3 regions of the Neobacillus sp. BP17 genome follow, and region 2 is predicted to be linked to each of the others. Evidence: riboswitches for the same ligand, from Rfam matches in the RefSeq annotation. Region 2 holds a riboswitch; each other region holds the start of a gene.

Region 1 (5,073 bases), 250 kb from region 2:
TCATAAATCTTATGGCCACTCACGGCCGAGGCCTAATTTGTGTGCCTATTGACGAGGATTTAGCTAATAAGCTTGACTTACATCCAATGGTTACCAACAACACAGATCCGAAACGAACTGCCTTTACTGTCAGTATCGATCATAAATTCTCTACCACTGGCATTTCTGCTTTTGAAAGATCCGCAACAGTTTTGAGTATGGTTGACCCCGAATCAGAAGCCGGTGATTTTTTAAGACCAGGACATATTTTTCCACTCGTTGCTAAACAAGGTGGAGTTCTGAATAGAAATGGGCATACAGAAGCAGCCGTTGATCTTGCCAAATTATGCGGTGCGAAGCCTGCAGGGGTTATTTGTGAAATTATGAATGAGGATGGGACGATGGCCCGCGTTCCTGATCTTTTCAAAATTGCAGAGAGAATGAACCTTAAAATGATTACGATTAAAGATCTAGTTGAATATAGAATGAAAAATGAACGAATGGTTAAGCGGGAAGCATAGATTACCGCTCTAAAGCTAAACTACACAAAACATTTGATGGAGGCATACACATGGGAAATATTTTTGAAGGAAATTTAGTTGGTTCTGGGTTAAAAATTGGAATAGTTGTTGGACGTTTCAATGAATTTATTACTAGTAAATTATTAAGCGGTGCACAGGATGCACTTAAAAGACATGGAGTTAGTGAGTCAGATGTGGACCTTGCGTGGGTTCCGGGGGCATTTGAGATTTCATTAATCGCTCAAAAAATGGCCAATAGTAATAAATACGATGCGGTTATTACACTTGGAACGGTCATTCGCGGTTCAACTCCACATTTTGACTATGTTTGTAATGAAGTAGCAAAGGGTGTTTCTGCGATCAATTTGAAAAGTGGCATTCCTGTTATTTTTGGAGTGTTAACAACGGATTCAATCGAACAAGCCATTGAACGAGCTGGTACAAAGGCAGGAAATAAAGGTTGGGATGCAGCAACGGCTGCGATTGAAATGGCAAATTTATGCAGAAATATTGAGCAATAACTTGTTGTAAAAAATCATATACAAATCTTTTCTCATTTTCTATAATAAAAATAACAAAAAAATATTATTTTAAATTTAGGTGCTAAAATCTTCTCATATGATTTTAAGCTTAAAAGGGAAGTTGGTATAAGCCAACGCGGTCCCGCCACTGTAAATGGGAGCAACCTATATTGTGTCACTGTCGTATACGATGGGAAGGCATAGGAAGCGATGATCATGAGCCAGGAAACCTGCCTAATTCTTGTGCGCCAATAACCTACGAGGATAGGAAGGTGTTGAAGGCTAGACTCTCTTTACTTATGCTAGTAACCTGAATCTATCAAACCAACATCTCCATTTCATTTTGGAGATGTTTTTTGTTGTTATCCACGTATTTTGTTTAGCACAAGAAAAAATTTATTTTTTGTTACATACATGATACTTTACAAAGAAAGCAGGGAGAAAAATGAAGAAGTTGTATTCATTGCTGTTAGTAGTATTATTGACAGTAGGAGTGTTAGCGGGTTGTGCTGAAAAGAAAGACCAGGTAAAGGAAGATTCAAATACTAGTGTAGAGAAGAAAACAGCGGAAGTTACCTATCCACTTACGATTACAGATGCAACCAAAGCGGAAGTTACTATTGAAAAGAAACCAGAAAGCATTGTTTCTCTGATCCCAAGTAATACTGAAATTGTTTTTGCCTTAGGTCTTGATAAGGAAGTAGTGGGAGTAACCGATTTCGACAATTATCCAGAAGCGGCAGCCAAAAAGGAGAAAGTTGGCGGCCAAGAAATAAACTTAGAAAAAATTATTTCCTTAAAGCCAGATTTAGTGTTAGCACATGCCTCTTGGGCTTCTAGTTCTGAAGCTGGGCTTCAGCAGTTAAAAGATGCAGGGATTCCTGTTTTAGTTGTTAATGACGCGCAAAACTTTGATCAAGTCTTTGATTCTATAGATTTGATTGGGAAAGCCACTGGTGAAACAGCAAAAGCTGATGAAATCATCACTGGGATGAAAGATAAATTAGCAGAAATTAAAGCAAAGGCTGGAGAGATAAAAGAAAAGAAAAAGGTATTGGTTGAGGTTTCACCAGCTCCAGAAATTTATACATCTGGAAAGAATACGTTTATGGATCAAATGCTAAGTGTAATAAATGCTGAAAATATTGCTAACGATCAAGAAGGCTGGATCAAAATTGACCAAGAAGCCATGATTAAACGAAATCCTGATGTTATCGTCACTACCTATGGATTCTATGTTAAGAATCCTGTCGATCAAGTATTAACAAGGAAGGGCTGGGAAACGGTCAACGCTGTAAAGAATCAGCATGTAGTTGATGTGGATTCTGATCGTGTGACTCGATCAGGCCCAAGGATTGTTGAAGGAGTAGAAGATCTTGCGAAGGCTGTCTATCCTGAAGTTTTTAAATAATAAGTATTTAGCCTATTGTATAGCTGGAATTTTCCTAATTCTTTCTATATTAATAGGTATTTCGATAGGAACGGTTTCGGTTCCAATCTTAACTATCATAAAGATTATTAGTGCAAAGTTATTCGGGCTCATTTCCTTGGAGAAATTTGACCCAATGTATACGAGTATTGTCTTAAATATTCGGTTGCCTAGAGTGATCTTATCAGGTCTTGTCGGAGCTTCCCTTGCTATTGCAGGGGCAGCCTTTCAAGGGCTGCTTAGAAATCCGTTAGCAGATCCTTATACATTAGGTGTATCCTCTGGAGCGTCTGTGGGGGCGGTGTTGACCCTGTTTTTTCAGCTTTCCATTCCCTTCATAGGATCCTTTACATTACCATTGTTAAGTATCTTATTCTCTTTTTTTACAATCTTCCTAGTTCTCATGTTTGCAAGTAAAATCGAACAATCGATGCGAGTGGAAACCATTATATTAACAGGTATTATTTTCAGTTCCTTTTTAGGAGCCATAATTTCGCTTATGATTGCACTAACTGGGGATGAACTCCGGCAGATTATAGGCTGGCTTTTGGGAAGTGTTTCAATGAGAGGCTGGGATTACATAAAAATTATTTTACCCTTTTTCATCATTGGCTCATGTTTATTGCTTTTTAATGCCAAGGAGCTAAATGCGATGTCATTTGGGGAAGAACGGGCACAACATATTGGTGTTAATGTACATAAAAGAAAGCTCTTAATCTTGACTGCAGGCTCGATATTAACAGGGGCAGCCGTTGCGGTGTCAGGCACCATTGGTTTTGTTGGTCTGGTCATTCCACATTTGTCGAGATTATTATGGGGTCCTGATCATCGTCAGCTTCTTCCTTTGTCTATCATAACGGGGGCAGGTTTTTTAATTTTAGCCGACTTGATTTCAAGAATGATCATTTCTCCAACAGAATTACCCATAGGTGTTATCACTGCTTTAATTGGGGCTCCGGTATTTGCAATAATCCTGCTACAAAGAAAAAGGATGGAAAGAAGTGGTTAATGAATGCTAAGCGTTCAACAGGTTTCTGGCGGATACACGAGTGAAGCAGTACTGGAGGAGATTTCTTTTGAAGTGGAAAAGGGAGAACTTTTTGGAATCCTCGGACCGAATGGAAGTGGGAAGACAACCCTTTTAAAAATGCTAAGCGGTATTTTACCAATCCAAAAAGGTGAAATCCTTATCAACGGAAAACGGCTCCAGCATTACAAGGCAAAACAATTGGCCAAAATAATTGCTGTCCTGTCCCAACATTCCTCACAATCTTTCTCTTATACGGTGAAAGAGACCGTTTCACTCGGGCGTTATGCCCATCAAAAGGGTTTGTTTCAATCATGGGGTTCCGGCGATGAAGAAGTTGTTCAAAGAGTAATGAAGCAAATTGGTGTTTCAAGATTCCAAAACAAAAATATTCAGGAGTTATCAGGAGGGGAAAAACAAAGAGTTTTTCTTGCACAAGCTTTAGCCCAGGAGCCTGAAATTCTTTTATTAGATGAACCAACAAATCATTTAGATTTATCCTATCAAAAGGAATTGTTAGATTTCTTAAAACAATGGACATCAGAAAATCGTTTAACGGTCATCTCTATTTTTCATGATTTAAACCTTGCGGGGCTTTATTGTGACCGGCTGCTCCTCCTTGAAAACGGACGGATTAATATCAATCACATTCCTAATGAGGTACTTCGTGAAGAACGAATCAGAGACGTCTACCATACCGACATTCAAAAACACCCTCATCCTAGAGTCGCTGCGCCACAGATGGCATTATTACCAAAAGTAAATCACAACAATATCATGTTTACAATTGATGAGTCGAGGTTACAGATGTCAGAAGAATGGATTGAATTAACTTCTCCAATGCCGTTAAGAACCATGTCCTCAGGAGTAATTGGTTCGGGGACTGGATGGCATCAGTCGTTTGTGAATCGACATGTCAATAAGGATTACGAATGCAGTGACCATCGCAGAGAGATGGCCTTATTTCTAAAATCAAAAGGGTTTGAACCGTCGGAAACAGTGGGCATGATGACAGCAGTAATTTTGGAAGATGTTGTTTACAAAAGATATACGGGTACTGGCTTCTCGATATTTGTAGTGGTAACAGCAGGGGTTGGAAATGCGATTGATGCTTCCAAAAGTGAACTACATTCATTTGACATGGTACCTGGAACCATTAATACATGGATATTTATCGAAGGGGAGTTAACTGAAGAAGCCTTTATTCAAAGCATCATGACTGCCACTGAAACAAAGGTTAAGGCAATGAATGATCTAAAGGTAATGGATGAATTGACCGGAACCTTCGCGACTGGAACCTCGACCGATAGTATATTAATTGCTGCTACCCAATCTGGCGAGGTGCTGGAATATGCAGGAACGATTACCCCATTAGGAAAGCTCATTAGCAAAGCTGTTTATCAATGCACGACAGAAGCGATTCAAAAATCAAGCAAAAGGAAACGAACATGATAGTTTATCATTTAGCCGCGATAACCATTGCGTATATTATCGATATGTTTATTGGCGATCCACCCCACTGGCCCCATCCTGTTAAATGGATTGGTACAATGATTTCATTTCTTGAAAAACGATTAAATAAGGGAAAGTTTAAAA
Region 2 (5,073 bases):
GCATTATCTGTGACAACGGAGGCCAGGAGATCGAAGCCCTCCTCTTTTATTTCTAAAGCAAGGGCTCTAGCATCACTTGTACCGGCTAATACGAAAATCATCCTCTATCTCCTGCCTTTTGCCCTGCATGTTCGTGATCATGATGATGGTCGTGGTCATGATGGTGATGATGATGGTCATGGCCGTGATGATGATCGTGGTCATGATCATGGTGGTGGTGATGATCGATGTGTTCCATTACATTGAGACGGTATTGGCAGGTATCGCAGTTCATCTTCACCTCATCACGGAGGGCTTCTTCCACCCGATCGATTAAAATCGCCTGTAATTTTGGATGATAACCAAAATAGTCAGCCAATTGAAATTCAACCGCGGAATATTGATTTTGAATAGGAACCATCATATCTTCTAACCGTTTAATCAGGATACCGGTGAATAGAAAGTAAGGCAGGATTACCACTTTTTTTGCTCCAAGCTTAATACAGCGCTCAATCCCTTCGTTCACAAGGGGATTGGTCACCCCCATAAACGCAGGTTCGACGATTTTATAGTTTGTTTTTTCCCATAGTAATCTACCAATTTTATATAAATCGCTATTCGCATCGGGATCGCTTCCGCCTCGTCCTAACAAAAGGACAGCCGTATCGTCTTCGATGGATTCTAAATTCTCGCCAATTTCTATTAATCTCGTTCTTAGAATTTCAAATGTTTCCTCATGAACACCAATTGGCCGGCCATATGTAAATTGAACAAGTGGATATTTATTCTTTGCCTCATCAATAGCTGCCGGAATATGAATTTTCGAGTGTCCTGCCTGTAAGAGCATGATTGGAATCACGACAATATGGTCGGCCCCTTTCTCGACACACAGATCAATTCCTTGATTAACGGTTGGTCGTTCAAATTCTAAAAAGCACGTCTCAACTAGGTAAGAATCATCCCAAGTCTTTCTCAACTCACCGATGAACTCACGAACCTGCTGATTTCCCTCTTGATCTCTGCTCCCATGCCCCACAAATAAAATTGCTTTCAAAATATTTCCTCCCCTTTGTTTGTAAATGCCTTCCCTACCAATTGACCGCTAGACTTCTTCCCTTTACTCCCCGCAAACAGCCGCTTCGATTTTAAGGTTTGGTGTGATATCCTGGTACACAAAACCTTGAACCTCTTTGACCCGTTTAAAAAATTTATAGAAACGTTCATTTGGATAGGCCTTTTGTTTGTACGCTTGAACAATCCCCTCTATGACCCTGACAATTTGGTCCGGTGCAATCCCTTCCGCTGCGATTTGGCCAGGATGTGCGGTTCTTCCGGCTGTCTTGGCTCCTAAAAATAAATCAAACGCTCCCTTGCGGTAGACAATGCCAATATCCTCTTTTACCGCTCCATAACAGGCCATGCCGCAGCCATTCACACCCAGTTTCAATTCTTTGGGGAGTTCCATGCCGCCAAGCCTTTCCTGCAGCTCATCGGCATAAGGGATGGAATCCTTCTTTTCTCCATCACAAAAATCACAGGCTTTTACAGTTAATACGTCGCCAACAGGAGCAATCAAAAAGTTGGCCGCCGTAAGTTTTTCAATAATCTCATCAGGCTTAGAGGTTAAAATTTGCAGCTTCATATAATGGTCTTGTGTGTATTCCATGACCCCTTCTTCTCCAACGATTTCGGAAAGAATGACCATCTGACTCGCTGTAAATTTTTTATTGGCGACACCTGGGCTGACCGCTACCTCAAAAATAGATTGAAAGTCTTGCTTCACCATTAAACCTTGGGATGGTCCATCGTCCTCACCAAGGATCCTTTCCAAGGCTTCCTCAGCCAGCTCTCTTGGCGACTCTTTCACTGAGGTAGGGGTGACTAGTTTTTTGTTCACCAATGTTACATCTTCCGCTTGCTCCAGTGCCCATGGTTCAGCTTCCTTCTGCAGACGCTGATGTGGTTTCAACGGCTGTATTGCCTGATTTAATGTATACTTCCGTTGATAACCGCGCGGTGTGATAATCAAGCCATCGTAAAAAAATGTGGAAGAGTTACCAATTAAAACGGTGGTTAACATGCCAATTTCATGTTCTAGCATCTCTTGTAAATTGGTTAAGACGATTTTTTGACTATCACGGAAAGCACTCTTTACCAATCCTACAGGGGTGTCTGGGGAGCGATATTTTAGTAAGATTTTTTGTGCTTCCATGATCTGCCGTGTTCTTCTCCCGCTTTTTGGATTGTATAAGGCAATCACAAAATCAGCTTGAGCGGCCGCTTCGATTCGTTTCTCGATCAAGCTCCAAGGTGTCAAATGGTCACTTAAGCTGATCGTACAGGCATCATGCATGACCGGCGCGCCTAATAATGCAGCACAGGAGTTGATCGCGGAAATGCCAGGGACCACCTCCACTTCTACCCCTGAGTCTTTTTTCCAGCCTTTTTCAATTAGCACTTCGTAGACCAGTCCTGCCATTCCATATACACCGGCATCCCCGCTCGAAATGACGGCTACCGTGTAACCTAGCTCAGCTTGCTTCACAGCCTCCTGGGCACGGCTCACTTCTTCTGTCATACCTGTGCTGATGATTTGCTTTCCAGTTATTAATACCTTGATTAAATCAACGTAGGTTTTGTAGCCGATGATGATATCACTTTCTTGAATAGCTTCTTTTGCCCGTCCGGTAATATGTTTTTCATCACCAGGGCCAAAACCAATCACCAATAATTTGCCTTTCACACTATTACGCCACCTTCCAAATTTCCAAGCTAGACTCCAGCTACAATCCGCTGTTACATCTTTTCTTTATCCGCTTTTTGTACTCCTTCGACGCATTCCGACCCTTCTGGCTGCATGAATCCTGCTTCGGAATATTGATAGATCGCATGCTCCTGAAGGCAATGACCTTCCGCCAGATGACGCTTTACAATTGTAGTTCCCACTTCTGGGGTTACATTTTTATACCAAGTCCCGGACGGATAGACGATGGCAACGGGAGCGTCCTTACATCTCCCATTGCATCTCGTTCTTGTTGTATGTATGAGTGAATCTAAGTTTAAATTGATGATTTCATTCCGAATCGCTTGTGTTGCTTCCTCCCCACCCTTTCTCATACAGCTGCTGCCGTTGCAAATGAAAACATGGTGTTTCGTCCCTTGTAAATTCCAAGTAGTCATGTCACACTCTCCTTTTCGTTTTTTACGTAAAAAAAGCACCCCTATGGACATAGGGGTGCAGAATTTATACACACAAAAAAATAGCGATGTATGTTCAGCACTTCTACCTATGTTCCCGTAGGTTGATTGAAGCTCTTTAGGTATAGGCAGGTCTCCTGACTTAGGTTCATCATTCCTTTGCGTCTTCCCGAATTCCTTCAGTGACATTTGCAATGAACTCCCCATACAGTGGCGGGTACCGTGACGGATTTAAACCGTACTTCCCTTTTAAGCACATTTTTCTTTCATGTGCACCTATCCCTAATCTATTCAATTTTTTAAAGCTTGTTTCTTCTTAATCTACATCTAAACTATGAGACCTCAAAAAGATTTAGAATCAAACACAAAAAAATCCGTTCAACATTAGTTGAACGGATAAAACGTCAGCACAAAAAGAAAATATTAAATACTCCTTTTTGCCTAAACGTTCCATCTTCTCAACCCCCGAAGTAATCGAAACTAAAAAAGCTAAGACAGGTCTCCTGACTTGTGTTTCTCCCTACTCTAGACCCTTCCCGTATCGACAAAAAAATAATCGATTCAGTGGTTTGTCTATTTCGTCCACACTTACAGTTGCGGGGACAGTTCTGGTATTGCACCAGATTCCCTATTAAGCCCTAAAGGCATCTTAACTAATTGTTAACAAATTCATATGTAATTTTAAGAGATAATAATTATACTAGTCTAACAAATATAATATATCAAGTGCTTTTTTCATTCCCTTATTTTGTAATCCATGTTGGTCACCTCAGAAGAGCGATCTTGTCTGGTTTTTTTTAATAAGAATATTGACTCCTCTGTCATGACGCCAGCATAATGCATCATCTTGTTATTCACCGCTTCATTCACGGCAAAAATGTAGTCATTTATGGCTATGGCTTTTAAAGTGTCAAGCCTTCTATCTTGTTTGACTGCCTGCCAAAAGTCTGACTTTTCCCTGAAGATTGAGAAGATTATGAAACAAATTCTTAAATGACTCTAGAAGAATGTCTCATCATCTTCTGGAAAAAATTAGAATTTTAAAATGGTCTACAATACAAAAAGAAGCACACGTTCACGTTCCATGTACTTCCTTTAGTAATATGGTTGAATGCGTTGCGTTCAGGTTAGGCTACCAAAACCATCTAGACTGTTGGACTTTTCCCCAAGCATATTTACCTGCATTGAGGAGGAAGTAGACAACCCTTGAGCAGAAGGAGGAGCCGCCATTCCAGGGGAGCCCTTTCCTATAGCGAATCCAATCGTGAATGTGCCAGGGAGTTAATAGGTCAAATTTATACATGTCCCAAATCTTGCATTTCCTTTTCTTTGAATCTGCCGCATCAAGTATACTGTTGACCGCTCGGCGGGCCGCCTCATTGGCCGCTTCCATCGACGCCAGATCGGTATTTGTACGCACATAATCGGAAGCCAAGAAGAGATTGGGGATCTTTGTAAAAGCATAGGGTCTTAAGCTCCACGCAAAAACTTTGTTTATAAGCAAAGGCTCACTATTGATCATTTTGCCGGAATCGTCGAAATGAATGTCCGGATCCAAAAACCAAGAGTGTACATCCTCATCCCGAAGCAACACTTCTTCGTGATTTAAGGCTTTTTTCAGCTGTGCCCATACTTCCTCTTTAATTTCTTCTTTCGTGCAATGGATTGCCTTTTTTCCTAAAAGGATGCCTGGTTGGTTCCATTCCGAAATATCAACCGAAATAATGCCCCTAACCTGGCCATCCCCATAGTCTTGAAGATCCTTTCCGTTCCAAAATTGCTTTTGTGAAATGGCCGTAATCGCCCACGGAGAATCCATAATGATCAGATGGCCGTTTACAATGGGCACATCCCGTTTCATAAAGAACTGGAGCCCGTTCATCCAATCAACATCTT
Region 3 (5,073 bases), 540 kb from region 2:
GACATCAAACTGTTCTACTAAAAATAACTTCCAAATTAAATGAACAACTTCTTCTGTATTTCCTGTTTTAGAAGAATATATGATAGCAACTTTCATAATTCATCGAAACCGTTGGATTGTGTAACCTTTGCATAGGTCCTCGACTTCTGCTCAAAGAAATCGGATTTTGTTTCATTCATCATTTCATCACTGAAAACATGGATCCACGGCATCGGGTTATCTCTTTCTTTAAATAAGTTCTGTAATCCAAGCTGCCGGAGCCGCTTATTAGCAAGATATTCGGTATATTTTTCATATTCGTCCAAGTTAATACCTTCTATATCCTTCAAAATGACATGGGCCCATTCCTTTTCCAGCTGGACTGCTTGTTCTACCGATTTATACACATAATCCATATTCGCTTCAGTATATAACTCCGGGTTTTCTGATAAGAGTATCCGGAGAAACTGGGCCATAAAATATGCATGCTGCATTTCATCTCGTTGTATATAACTAATCATCGTACTGGTCTTAAGCATTTTTTGCTGACGGGCAAGGTGATAGAAAAAAGCAAAACCAGCATAAAAATATATACCCTCAAGATTTATAGAATTCACTCCAAGTTGAAATAAATTTTGAGGTGTTGGATTCTTTCTGAAACTCTCATATGCATCTAAGATCAGATCGTTTCTTTTTCGAACAAGGGGATCATTTTTTGCTTGATTGAACCTTTCTTTTTGTTCATGGATGGGTACAAGAGAACTTAATATGTACGAATAGGACTCATTATGCACCGCTTCCTGCTGAGCAATCACCGCGAATATTGCTTTAAAACTAGAATCTGTCACATAGTCCATCACTTGAAACATGGTAGGTGTTTGCAGGCTATCTAAGGAAGCAAGTTGTGTATTAATTCGTAAGAAAACATCTTTTTCTGTTGCACTAAGAAGATCCCATTGTTTAATATCATCTTGCATATTAATTTCTTGTGCTTTCCAAAAATTTGATAACAATGTTTGATATAAATCGTAGATCTGCGGGTAAGCAATATCATTCCAGTTGAGCAATCCAGATGATTGTCCGTTAATAATTCCAGTGGATTTATTAGGAAAATCAGGGTTTAGCAATTTAATTCTAGGCAGTGGGTTGTGAATATCCATATAAATAGTTCCTCCGATCGATGTTAATAGTTGTTAACTGTGGCATGCCTCACATTCTTCAATTTCAGTTTGGGAAGTGCTTCTGACATAATAAGTGGTCTTTAAACCTTGCTTCCAAGCTTCCATATGAAGGTTTAGCAAGTCTTTTGCCTTTATATCGTGCCTTACATAGAGGTTAAAGCTAATACCTTGGTCAATATGGCGACCTCGTGCGGCATTCTGTTTAATGCTCCATATTTGATCTAATTCATGTCTCGAACGACGATAATATTCGTATGTTCTATGATTTAAATCAGGTGCAGTCACTGTAAATTTAAAGTTCTTCTTTTCCTCTGCAAATTCAACTGAATAGATGGGATCGATTCCATCTGTGGAACCTCCTATTTTCGCCGTTGAGGAGTTGGGTGCAATCGCCATCAACCAACCATTCCGGATCCCGTGAATTGAAAGATCCCTCTTCAGCTGATTCCACCTATTTGATTTGTAACCTTTCCGTTCAAAATACTCTCCGGTATGCCATTCAGAACCACTAAACTGGCTATAAGCCCCCTTCTCCTTTGCCAGCTCCATTGACGAACTGATAGTATGGAACGCAATTTCCTCATACAAACGATCTGCATAATTAACCGCCTCACCAGATTCCCAGTACATCCCTTTTAATGCTAATAAGTGGTGCCAGCCAAATGTACCAAGCCCAACGGCTCTGTACTTTTTATTCGTAACCTGAGCCTGTCCAACCGTTATGGTATTTAAATCAATCACGTTATCGAGCATTCTTACCTGAATACGAATGAGACGTTCTAAGACATTCGCCGGTACTGCTTTTGCTAGATTAATAGAAGATAAATTGCAAACAACGAAATCTCCTGGTTTCCGAACAATCACGATATGCCCTTCATCATTCTGATATTCGTTCACAATCGTCGTTGCGGACATATTTTGAGCAATTTCTGTACAAAGATTACTGCAAAAAATGGAAGTTCGACCTTTACCCAATACATGCTTATTTGGATTTTGTCTGTTTACTTCATCACGATAAAACATGTACGGGGTGCCTGTCTCTAATTGAGCAACCATGATCCGTGTCATGATATCCATGGCACGGTAAGTTTTGCGAGGTAGAAGCGGGTTAGCTGCGGCCTCTTCATATTTTTCGGTAAAATATTTAACATCTGTTTCATCATAAAAGTCCTCTAGTCCAAGCGGATTCCCCTGTTCATCCTTCCAGCCCATCATTTGTTTTACTTGATGAGGACAAAATGTATGCCACTGTCCTATACTTCTACCGTGCTCATCTTTCACTTCCAACTTTTTCATAAAGAGGTCTGGTATGGAAACACCTGTGAAAATATCATGGGCTTTACGGCGTTCATCCCCATTATTTGTTTTCAAGTCAAGAAACCCGTTCATGATATCTTTATGGAACAAATCAAGGTACACAGCAATGGCCCCTTGACGCTGACCTAACTGATCAACACTGACAGCTGTATCATTTACCAATTTTATCCACGGAACCACACCAGATGAGTTTCCTTTAAATCTCTTAATATCGGAACCTAGGGCGCGAACTTTACCATAATAGATTCCAATTCCTCCGCCATCTTTACTTAACCGGGCAATATCCCAATTATTTAAATAAATGCCATCAAGTGAGTCATCTACTGTATCAATAAAGCAGGAAGAAAGCTGCCCAAAGCTTTTCCCCGCATTTGCAAGAGTCGGTGTGGCAACCGTCATATATAAATGACTTAATGCCCAATATGCCTCCTTCACAAGATGCAGGCGTTCAGTCATTTTTTCATCCTTCATGAGGGTCATTGCAATAATCATGAACCGTTCCTGGGGAAGTTCATAAACATTTCGATTATAATCTTGAGCAAGATAACGATCCGCTAGTAAAAATAACCCTATGTAATTAAATAATAAATCATGTTCTGGATTTATCTCTTTCGCCAGCTGGTCGATTTCATCCTTACTATATAAGTTTAAAAGATCATTAGAATAGATCCCTATATCTGTTAATTCTTTTATTAAGTTATAAAAATCTCCATATTTTAGAGAACGTTCATATCCGCGACTTTTTGCAGCCTTTCCATATAGTTCATTCAGATATAAACGGGCAGCGACAAATGTCCAATCCGGCTGGTCCATTGCGATTTGATTCACTGCATATACTAGAGCTTGTTGATTTGCTTCTAGTTCTGTTACATCAAGTTGACTTAGTTTGTTTCTAAGTTCCATTGTATTAATCTGATATTTCTCTGAAACTTGTTCTATAGATTCTAAAACGTAATTATGTTCAGATTGCAGTTCCTCAATTTTCATTTCATTTCCCCCTATAATAAAAAAATCCGCTCAACGGGAATTGAGCGGATGAAACGATAACATTACAAAAGGAAATAATTAACTATCCATGCCTCCTGTCGCCACCGTTCATCTTCTCAATCCCCGAAGAAGTTGAAACATCTTAAGAAAGACAGGTCTCCTGACTCATGCTTCTATCTACTTTGAACCCTTCCCATATAAGTACCTAATAGATTAGACAATCTTATACAGTGGTTTGTTCATTTCGTCAGCATTTACAGTTGCGGGGGCAGCTCTGGATTTACACCAGATTCCCTATTAAGCCACAATGGGCATCTTCTCTTAAGGCTAACACAATATATAGTTGTTTTTTTAAAAATAAAAACAATATGTAGTGAATCAATGTTATTAATAATAGTATAGTCTTTATGATATTTCAAGTCTATTATTTTTTTAAAATGAAACTAATTTGATTGAATATCCGTATATGAAGAAAGACCAAATTGAAAAGAGGCATTTTTATGGGGAACATTATTCTATTTACATTGATTATTGGGATAGCTGCTGCGCTTGTTCTAATACCAATTTTTAAACCTGAAAAGGAAAGTAAAAAAGAGGGAAAAACACTCAAAATCGGCGTGTTCATTGCACTTGTTTTGATACTCATGATAGCAGTGTTTGTATTCTATTATTTTACTAATTATGATAGAAATTTCACCTCGGTATGGCCGTTAGCTATTCTCCTAACCGCTGTTGGGGCCGTTCTTGCCAAAGGCACAGAAAGAGTACTTAAAGGAATTCTCTTCCTTGCAAGTCTAGGCCTTGGAATTTATTTCTTAATCGCATTTATCTTTAATGCTGATCAAAAGTATGAAGTTGCCAAGATGGATGAAAAGGTTGAAATTCAAACTTTTGATGAGAAAGAAACACCTGCCAGTGTTCCACCGCAGTTTGCACGCAATAAAATGAAAAAAGCGTTTGGACAAGTTCCGAACACAAGCTATTATGAGCTTGGGAACCTGCAAATTCAAAAGCTGAACGATGACTATGTATATATTGCACCTGTGGAGTTTTCCGGATTTTTTAAATGGTGGAAAGGAAACAGTACACCTGGTTACTTTACCTTAAGTGCAACGGATTCTAGTGCGAATCCTAAATTCATCAAATCAGAAATGATATTTACCCCTTCCTCTTATTTTAATAAAAATATTGAGCGGCATATTCGTATGAAATATCCGAAGAAAATTTTCTTTGGCGGTGTTCAATTAGAAATTGACGAGAATGGAAAACCCTTTTACATCCGTACTTATGGGAAGTTTATTTCCGCCCGAAATGGATTTACAGCTAAAGGTCTGGTTGTCGTCGATTCTAAGAATGGTGCAATGAAAGATTATCCATTAGCAGATGTCCCGGAATTTATCGATGGCGCAGTTTCGCCAGAAGCCGTTAGTTTGCAAAACAGCTACTACGGGAATCTTGTTCATGGATTTTGGAATAGTGTCTTCGGTAAATCTGACGTGAAACTTCCATCAGATGAAGGCACGGAGTCAAATGTAAGCCCCATCTTTGATGAGAATGGACAGATGTACTATTTTACAGATTTCACTAGCCCGAAAGAAGGCGTCGATTC

What was found. Region 2 has a riboswitch for cobalamin ahead of AC4QJR_RS12460 ((2Fe-2S) ferredoxin domain-containing protein). Riboswitches for the same ligand answer to the same signal wherever they lie in the genome.
Region 1: another riboswitch for cobalamin. It lies ahead of AC4QJR_RS11130 (ABC transporter substrate-binding protein); the one in region 2 lies ahead of AC4QJR_RS12460 ((2Fe-2S) ferredoxin domain-containing protein).
Region 3: another riboswitch for cobalamin. It lies ahead of AC4QJR_RS15070 (ribonucleoside-diphosphate reductase subunit alpha); the one in region 2 lies ahead of AC4QJR_RS12460 ((2Fe-2S) ferredoxin domain-containing protein).

The regions. Positions count from the first base shown of each region.
Region 1 is NZ_CM184198.1:2,319,391-2,324,463, forward strand. Features, by position in the region: partial or broken gene ribB (3,4-dihydroxy-2-butanone-4-phosphate synthase) at 1-494, shown strand, start outside; gene ribH (6,7-dimethyl-8-ribityllumazine synthase) at 551-1,021, shown strand; cobalamin riboswitch at 1,082-1,273, shown strand; gene AC4QJR_RS11130 (ABC transporter substrate-binding protein) at 1,467-2,432, shown strand; gene AC4QJR_RS11135 (FecCD family ABC transporter permease) at 2,398-3,459, shown strand; gene AC4QJR_RS11140 (adenosylcobinamide amidohydrolase) at 3,463-4,929, shown strand; gene cbiB (adenosylcobinamide-phosphate synthase CbiB) at 4,926-5,073, shown strand, end outside.
Region 2 is NZ_CM184198.1:2,567,972-2,573,044, reverse strand. Features, by position in the region: gene cobK (precorrin-6A reductase) at 1-101, opposite strand, end outside; gene AC4QJR_RS12470 (sirohydrochlorin chelatase) at 98-1,033, opposite strand; gene cobJ (precorrin-3B C(17)-methyltransferase) at 1,097-2,722, opposite strand; gene AC4QJR_RS12460 ((2Fe-2S) ferredoxin domain-containing protein) at 2,776-3,159, opposite strand; cobalamin riboswitch at 3,288-3,472, opposite strand; cobalamin riboswitch at 3,654-3,844, opposite strand; partial or broken gene AC4QJR_RS12455 (transcriptional regulator) at 3,985-4,143, opposite strand; gene AC4QJR_RS12450 (hydroxysqualene dehydroxylase) at 4,310-5,073, opposite strand, start outside.
Region 3 is NZ_CM184198.1:3,103,323-3,108,395, forward strand. Features, by position in the region: gene AC4QJR_RS15060 (flavodoxin domain-containing protein) at 1-96, opposite strand, end outside; gene AC4QJR_RS15065 (ribonucleotide-diphosphate reductase subunit beta) at 93-1,139, opposite strand; gene AC4QJR_RS15070 (ribonucleoside-diphosphate reductase subunit alpha) at 1,173-3,464, opposite strand; cobalamin riboswitch at 3,599-3,798, opposite strand; gene AC4QJR_RS15075 (hypothetical protein) at 3,965-5,073, shown strand, end outside.